DNA from 2 places in the Paenibacillus sp. FSL K6-1318 genome. Region 1 is predicted to be linked to the other one. Evidence: riboswitches for the same ligand, from Rfam matches in the RefSeq annotation. Region 1 holds a riboswitch; the other holds the start of a gene.
The links. Region 1 has a riboswitch for S-adenosylmethionine ahead of mmuP (S-methylmethionine permease). Riboswitches for the same ligand answer to the same signal wherever they lie in the genome.

Region 1 (4,208 bases):
GCCTGATAACTGGATGTAATCGCACAGTCGGCTCCTGCTCGGAAATAATCCGCATGGACCTGAACGATAATATCCGGATTCTCGATTAACACACGAGCCGACCATAGTGGATCATCCAGATCACATCCATGCTGTTCAAGTTCGGTCGCCAGCGCTCCATCCAGAATCATGACTGAGTGTTCACGTAGGATCTGTTCTATGGGATTAATCTGTTTTGCTTGCGTCATATACTTGTCCTCTTTTCTTGTTCGCACGTTCTGTCAGATAATAAGCAGCGTAACACACTGCGATAAATGGAACCCCACAATACAGCGCAATTCGCTGTGTCGGGTCAAAAGCAATACCTATGCATGAAGCCAGGCATAATATAAATGAAACAATCGGTACCACGGGGTACAGCGGTGTACGATAAACCAGATCTTTGACCGCATGTCCTTCCCGGATATATTGTCTGCGGAACATGTATTGGGAGGCACTGATGCTCATCCATACCGCAACGACAGCCAGACCTGAAATGGAAACCAGTGTAATATACACGGTACCTGGCGCAATGATGCTCGACAGCAACGCCAGCGCACCACCGACCATACTGATCAGAAGTGAATTCAATGGTACTCCGCGTTTGGTCAATTTGGCAAACCAAGGGGAGATCGTTTTTTTATCAGCCAGAGACCAGAGCATCCGTGAAGAAGCATACAGGCCTGAATTGGCAGCAGAGAGAATCGCTGTCAGAATAACAAAATTCATAATGTCTGCTGCATAAGGTACACCCACCCGCTCCATTACCGCTACAAAAGGACTTTCCAGTACACTGGCATCCGACATGGGCAGTAAGGCAGACAAGATAACAATCGTACCGATGAAGAAAATAACCAAGCGCCACAGCGTCGTATGAATCGCTTTGGGTATCGTCTTTTCCGGATTCTCCGTCTCCCCGGCGGCAATGCCGATTAACTCGGTGCCCGAGAATGCAAAGTTTACTGCAAGCATGGTCATCAATATCGCTGTAGCCCCATGAGGGAACCACCCGGATGCCGTAATATTCGATAGGAATGGAGCCGGTTCAGAGTCTGCCATCGGAATAATGCCGAACATGGCTGCGCCACCTATTATAATGAAGATTACGATGGTCACTACTTTTACAGAGGAGAACCAGAACTCGGATTCCGCAAATAATTTCACCGTCAATGCATTGAACAGGAAGATCATCAGTGCAAAGAGCGCGCTCCATATCCATACGTTTACCGATGGGAACCAGCGCTGCATCAGCAGTCCGGCGGCTGTAAATTCGGAGCCAAGCGCAACAGTCCAGGTTAACCAGTACAACCAAGCCACTGTGTAGCCGGTTGCTGGTCCGATATATTTGGCTGCATAACTATGAAATGCTCCCGTCTCTGGCATGTGAACAGATAGTTCCCCCAGACAGAGCATCACCAGATATACGACGATCGCTCCGATCAGGTAGGATAGAATAGTTCCCAGTGGTCCCGCCTGCTGAATCGTATAACCGGAGCTGAGAAATAATCCCGTTCCAATGACTCCTCCTAGAGAGAGCATGACCACATGCCGGGCCTGCATTTTCCGCTGAAAATGCCCTTTGTCGTTGTTGTTCTCCATACCTGCTACTCCCCTACTTCTTCATCCAGAAAAAACAAAAAAGACCCACTCTTCCTAAAGAGTGCGCCGTTACTGACAAATAAAAACAAACGCTCCTATCTATCAGGCTTTCACCCGCTGGAATTAGCACAGTATCCTTCAGATCTGTTGCTGAGGTTTCTAAGGGCCAGTCCCTCCACCTCTCTGGATAAGAAAATGATTTTTTACTAATATAGCGATCTATCATGAATGTGTCAACATTTAAATAATAAATGTTCCACGCTGCACTATTCGGTGGAAGACCCCGGATTGGTGATGGTGATCTTCACATCATACGTAATCGGCACGGTGCTGAAGATTTGGTCCCAATCATCTTTGATTTTCTTCCATGTTTTTGGTTCTTTAATACGCAAGCTATCCCGAAAATCCGCCACATCAGCTTTATAGGTATGCTGAATTTTGTATAACACCTGTCGAATCTGTTGTTCAGCCAGATCAGAAAATTCCTTTTCCAGTTCTCTGAGGTACGCACCTTTTTCCTCTTCCTCGGGAGCACGCCAATCCTCCATAAGCCAGCCTTGAGATTCAATCTTCACATGGAATGAAATGTCATTGCCAACTACCTTGGGAATAACTTTTACTTTTTTCTTCTTGATTTCATATACAACGGTGAATCCTTGTTTGTTATGTGTCTTTAAGACGCCTCCTTGTTCTTTGGACTTGAGCCATGATAATCCTTCCAGATCCGTTTGACTTAGCTCCCCAATGAATTTGGTCGTTTTACCATCGAATATGCTGCCTCCGGAGAACTTGTCCTCTCCATCGGAATTCAATACATTCTGGAGCAGAAAGCTGGATCCCGACTGCATTTGGGCGTCTAACTTGGACAACAATACTGGCTCCAGGATTTTGTTGGACAGATACGAATTGTTTGTGATCCCTGTGAGATAAAATGCTGGAATTCGAGAAGGGTCCTGGGAAGACAGTACATCTGCCGCACGATGATGACTAATTAACACCAGACAGTTTGGCCGAATGTCGTTATCTCGAAGGACAAAATCAAGCAGTTGGTCCAAACCATATTTTTTGGCAATATCTTTGGAGACGACGATTACCTTCAGATGATGTCCAATGAGAGGCCGATCCCGCCTTAACGCAAACTGACGGAAGATTTGCAACATAGAATCTCCAGTAAGTTGTTCATTGGAATAAGATGTTTTGCCAGAAGATGGCGAACCGGATTGCTGACTCGATTGACTGTTGGAGAAGCCCGGAGCAATTTGCACCGTAGCGGTCACATAGTTCTTCTTGGGATATGTACCTCCCTGATCAGCGATGTCTTTTTCAAATTCTGTCTCTTTACCGACATCTATCCCAAGCCCGACATAGAGACTCAGATCCTCTACCTCCCGGCTGCTCCAGCATCCGGATATCAACAACAGAATACATAAGGCAGAGGCTATACGTAAGAGCATACGGAATGGAATCATGCATGCTTGCCTCCTTTTTTGCGAATCAGACTTAACAACAGTAGTACCAGAGGTAAAATACCAAACAAAAATACGGACACATTGCCCAACATATCTCCTAGTGCGAAAGTATCATCCACTGTTTTGGGCATCATGGCCGTCAAATAAATGAACGGAAGCAGGCCGTACATAATGCCTTTGATTTTTTTGGTACGAAACAAATCACGAATGCCCACCGAAGCGCAGTAATGTGTAATCGCTGTAGTCGAAAAAATCTGCATAATCCAGATGACCAGCAATAAGGATTCGAATCGTTCGAATATCAGACCTTGAATCTCGAAACTTCTTACCAAATCCAGCGTTGGCCAGGTTCGAGTTTTGATCCCATCAAGCGATAAACTGCCTATAACCATCACAACCGTGATCAAATATATAATAGTGGATATGAGAATTCCCCAGCTCATCGCCTTATTGCTTTTCTTCGGATTTTTCATATAGGCAGTCATGATTAACATCACCTCATAACCCGTATATGACAGTAGTGAAGGCTTCAGTCCTTTGAAAACAGGCATAATCCCCTCTCCGAGAACAGGTCTCAGATTACCAATCTCGAATAGCTGGTTACTCAGTAGAATCTCAATGACAAATATAATGATCGTAATCGGCAGAATGATTTCAAACACACGAACAATGACACCAAGTCCACCTGAGATCATATAGATACCGATCCACATGAAGACCATCACAATCGGCCAGGTGGGGGTGCGTTCGAGTAGATACATTCCTGTCACATCAGCCATGACTCTTATTTCAAAAGCGGCAATGACCATGAAATACATAATCATGGCACCGCCCAGTATGTAAGCGATCCAGCTCCCCGTAATTTCACGGGTGAACTGGAACACGGTTTTCCCCGGAAATCTGCGACACAGGGTAACCATAATGATTCCGATACCTGTGATTATCAGTCCGGACAGGATGATGGAAATCCAAACATCTGGTGTACCAACAGCCTTGCTGGTCGTTCGAGGTAACGTCAATATCCCGGCACCAAGCATGTAATTCACAATAATTACAACGGCCTGCGTCGTGGTTAGCTTTCCTTGGGAGTCACTCACTTTAGTTCACCTCCAGTCCTTCTGT
Region 2 (4,208 bases), 2.9 Mb from region 1:
ATGAGTGCACGCCTCCTTCCACTTCCTGTTGTGCAGCTGTCAGCGCATTGCCAAGATCTGCAATCAGATCATCTGCATGTTCAATGCCCACGGAGAACCGAAGCAGACGGTCATCCACACCTACAGCGTCACGAATTTCAAGTGGTATATCCGCATGCGTTTGTACCGCCGGGTAAGTCATAAGTGATTCTACGCCACCGAGACTTTCGGCAAAAGCGATCAGTTTGATATGACGCAGCAATGGTTCAACATAACGTGCATCCTTCACTTTGAAAGAGAAGATACCTGTGTTACCCGTGGATTGTTTATTCTGAACTTCATACCCCGGATGATCCGACAAGCCTGGATGATATACTTCACCTACTGCCGGATGCTCAAGCAAGTATTTGGCAATGGTAAGCGCATTGTACTCGTGACGCTCCATGCGAAGAGCCAGCGTTTTCATGCCTTTCATCAACTGGTAGGAATCACTTGGAGACAACACGGCCCCAATTGAATTATGCAGGAACGCCATTTCCGCAGATAATGCCTCACCTTTAGTTATGATTAATCCGGCTAGCACATCATTGTGTCCGCCCAGATATTTGGTAGCACTATGAATGATGATATCGGCACCCAGTTCAATCGGACGTTGGAAAAATGGAGTCAACAACGTGTTGTCAACAATTGTCAACAGGTTGTAACCTTTCGCCCAGGAAGCGACAGCTTCAACATCGGTAATCATCATCAGTGGATTGGTTGGTGTCTCGATGAATACAGCTTTGGTATTCGGCTGACGAACATTCTCCAGTGCTGTAAGGTCATTCGTGTCCACATAACTTGCAGTTACGCCGAAACGGGACAAGATGCGTTCAAGCAGACGATAGGTTCCGCCATACAGATCCAGCGATACAATCAGATGATCCCCTTGACCAAACATGGCAAAGATGGTTTGCAGCGCAGCCATACCCGAGCTACAGGCGAACCCTGCATCACCGGACTCCAGCGCTGCGGCTGCTTCTTCCAACACTTTGCGTGTTGGGTTGGTCGTACGAATATAATCAAACCCCGTGCTTTGTCCAAGCTTCGGGTGGCGAAACGCAGTGGATTGATAGATCGGAAAGTTAATGGCGCCTGTTACCGGTTCATTGATGGACCCAATTTGTGCTAAGCGGCTTTCGATTTTCAACTTGTTGTTGTCTTCCATTGCTGCATCCTCCTGTAATCTCGATTAGATTTGCGGGCCAATATCGTAAGGTGTTTCTTGATACACATAGTAATTGAGCCAATTAGAGAATAATAAGTTGGCATGAGCGCGCCAAGTAGCCGGTGGCACACGGGAAGGATCATCATTCGGATAATAATGTCTAGGCAATGCGATATCCAACCCTTTGGCTGCATCCCGGTCATACTCCCACTTTAATGAGAAGGGGTCATACTCGGCATGTCCTGTGGCAAAAATTTGTTTGCCGTCTTTGGTAGCAACCAGGAAAATACCGGCTTCTTCGGATTCAGCCAAAATCTCTAAATTCTCATTCTTTTCAATATCTTCGCGTCTCACTTCCGTATGACGGGAATGTGGAACGTTGAATACTTCATCGAATCCACGCAACAACGGAACATGAGGCTTGTTGATCGTATGCGGGAAAACACCAAAACACTTTTCATCAAGCGCAACCTTGGGTACGTCAAAATGATGGTACAAACCTGCCTGGGAAGCCCAACATATGTGCAGAGTTGAAGTCACATTAGTTTTGGTCCATTCGAAGATCTCCTGGATTTCATTCCAATAGTTCACGTCTTCGAAATCCATCTGTTCCACAGGTGCACCCGTAATGATCATGCCATCGAAACGGCGGTGCTCAATCTCATCGAAGGTTTTATAGAACAGATCCAAATACTCCTGAGACGTATTCTTCGACGTATGGGATTTGGGATGTACCAGAACGACATCCACCTGAATGGGCGTGTTTCCGACCAGACGAAGCAATTGTGTTTCAGTCGTTTCCTTTGTAGGCATCAGGTTTAATATAGCGATACGGAGTGGACGAATATCCTGCTTGTATGCAGAAGTTTCATCCATGACGAAGATATTCTCTCCTTCGAGTACTTCTTTTGCTGGTAGAGTATCGGGTATTTTGATTGGCATGGTAAGTCTAACTCCTCCTTGTGCATAAATAGATGCAGCCACCGCTGGCTTGATGTCTTCACATCAATACAGTTATAGGCTGCCATGAGCTTGTCTCCAAACATTGAATTGAAGTTCCATCCAAAGTTACGACAATCTCAAGTTCCTTAGCGAAAATCACTGCTGAGAAGTCGGGGCATATGACAAAGACCTTCCTCGGATTTCGAGAAAGGTCATATGTAAATAGATATGCGCCTCTCTCATCTCTCAGTTACAACAGTGTCACTCGGACACTTGGTCGCTGCAAGAATTAGCACCGTGCGGTATACCGCCGGTTGCCGGGTTTCATCGGGCCAGTCCCTCCACCTACTCTTGATAAGATTTCGCTGTATTAAGTTGTAATTTAATATGGTTCACCGTCTACTTTATTACATTAATGCCCTCACGTCAAGTTGCAGTTCTACGTCTGCTTTCCAGATCGGAACCGTTCATCATCCGTTATCATACACTGCCTCAGGGCGCGAAATAGACACATTTTTGCGCTTGAAAGCACCTTGTACCAGCGGTATACTAAACAAGGTGTTATAAACCCTTATGTGAGAGGTGACATATTAAATGGATGGCGACCCGAGGCCTGACTGGCAGCCGAATTCCGACAAACTGCATAGAGAATTGACATCAGCATGCCGGCAGCGGGACGTGACTTCCGTTTGATTATATAATGAACGCAGCCCTGATCTCCAGGCTCCGCTGCCGACCGGCTGATTTGTTCTTTTTGCGCCCATAATGATAATATCCGCCAGGTTGGCGGGTGCAGAAGGAGTAGATTAACAATGAAAATCCGGTTGGTTAACAACGGTGTATTTATTCCGGTGGACGACATTCAGCAGGCGCTGACTCCACCAGCGGAAGGATTTTACTGGATTGATGCGGACGTAGACGATTTGGCGGTACTTCAGCCGCTGTTCTTAATGCATGATCTGGCAGTGGAAGACTGTCTCAGTGATGAAGAACAACGTCCGAAGATTGAAATTTATGAGAACCATTACTTTATTGTGATCAATAGCATCCGTTTCGATGATGAAGAAATATTTCTACGTGCGGTGAACTTGTTCCTTGGCAGACATTTCATCATTAGTGTTACGAAGCAGAAGGTTAGCGAATTGCGCACACTGAAACCCATTCTCTGGGAACAGGAAATCAGCACACCGGATCGTCTGCTCTACTTGCTGGTTGACTTGATTGTTGATAATTATTTCACCGTAGGTGACCGAATTGAAGCTCGGATCGAGAAGCTTGAGGAAGACATTCTGATGCACACCAAAAAGTCACATCTGAATGAAATCATCGGGCTGCGCAGTGAGATTCTGTGGCTGAAGAAAGTGCTTGGACCTCAGAAAGAGGTTATTAACACACTGAACAAAAAAGATCTGCGTCTCATTGATGATCAGCTGCAAAAGTATTTCAGTGACATCTATGAGAATGCTGTAAAAATATCTGAAACCTTTGAAACATATCGCGACCTGATGGGCAACTTGCGAGAAGCCTACCAATCCAGTATTGCGAACCGGGCGAATGAGATCATGCGTGTGTTTACCGCCATTACCACGGTCTTCATGCCGCTGACGGTCATTACCGGTATCTACGGTATGAACTTTACGAATATGCCAGAGCTTAACTGGAAATACAGCTATTTTGTTGTGATTGGCCTGATGGTTACCCTGGGCCTGAGCATGTTCTTCATTTTCCGCAAAAAAGACTGGGTATGAACTCAAATGAAATGAAATAACAAAGACGAAGCGCTCCTGTGGGAGAAACGCCTCGTCTTTTTTTCATTTCCTTCACCTAACCTACATTCTGCTCTGTCTCTGCATGCCGACGAAAGCGGATTCGAATCATGCGCAGTCTTTCATAGACCTGCTCCAGACTTCCTCCGTCGGGTTTCTCTCCTCCATACACCTTATGTAATACTGGCTTCAGGAACGTATCTCCCAGCTCCTCATACGCACTCCATACGGCCTCTTGTTCGTTCTCTGGCATCACTGCCAGCTCCACGTCCAGAAGACAATCGGTATCATAACCTTCGAGATCCAGTGTCTCT

Region 2: linked by a shared signal. The riboswitch ahead of metA (homoserine O-succinyltransferase) and the one ahead of mmuP (S-methylmethionine permease) in region 1 are both predicted to bind S-adenosylmethionine.

Annotation. Positions count from the first base shown of each region.
Region 1 is NZ_CP150270.1:5,808,908-5,813,115, forward strand. Features, by position in the region: gene mmuM (homocysteine S-methyltransferase) at 1-227, opposite strand, end outside; gene mmuP (S-methylmethionine permease) at 205-1,617, opposite strand; SAM riboswitch class I at 1,710-1,811, opposite strand; gene NYE45_RS25950 (Ger(x)C family spore germination protein) at 1,884-3,086, opposite strand; gene NYE45_RS25955 (GerAB/ArcD/ProY family transporter) at 3,083-4,183, opposite strand.
Region 2 is NZ_CP150270.1:1,942,287-1,946,494, reverse strand. Features, by position in the region: gene NYE45_RS08725 (PLP-dependent transferase) at 1-1,186, opposite strand, end outside; gene NYE45_RS08730 (PLP-dependent transferase) at 1-2, opposite strand, end outside; gene metA (homoserine O-succinyltransferase) at 1,211-2,128, opposite strand; SAM riboswitch class I at 2,365-2,489, opposite strand; gene corA (magnesium/cobalt transporter CorA) at 2,941-3,876, shown strand; gene NYE45_RS08710 (HRDC domain-containing protein) at 3,953-4,208, opposite strand, start outside.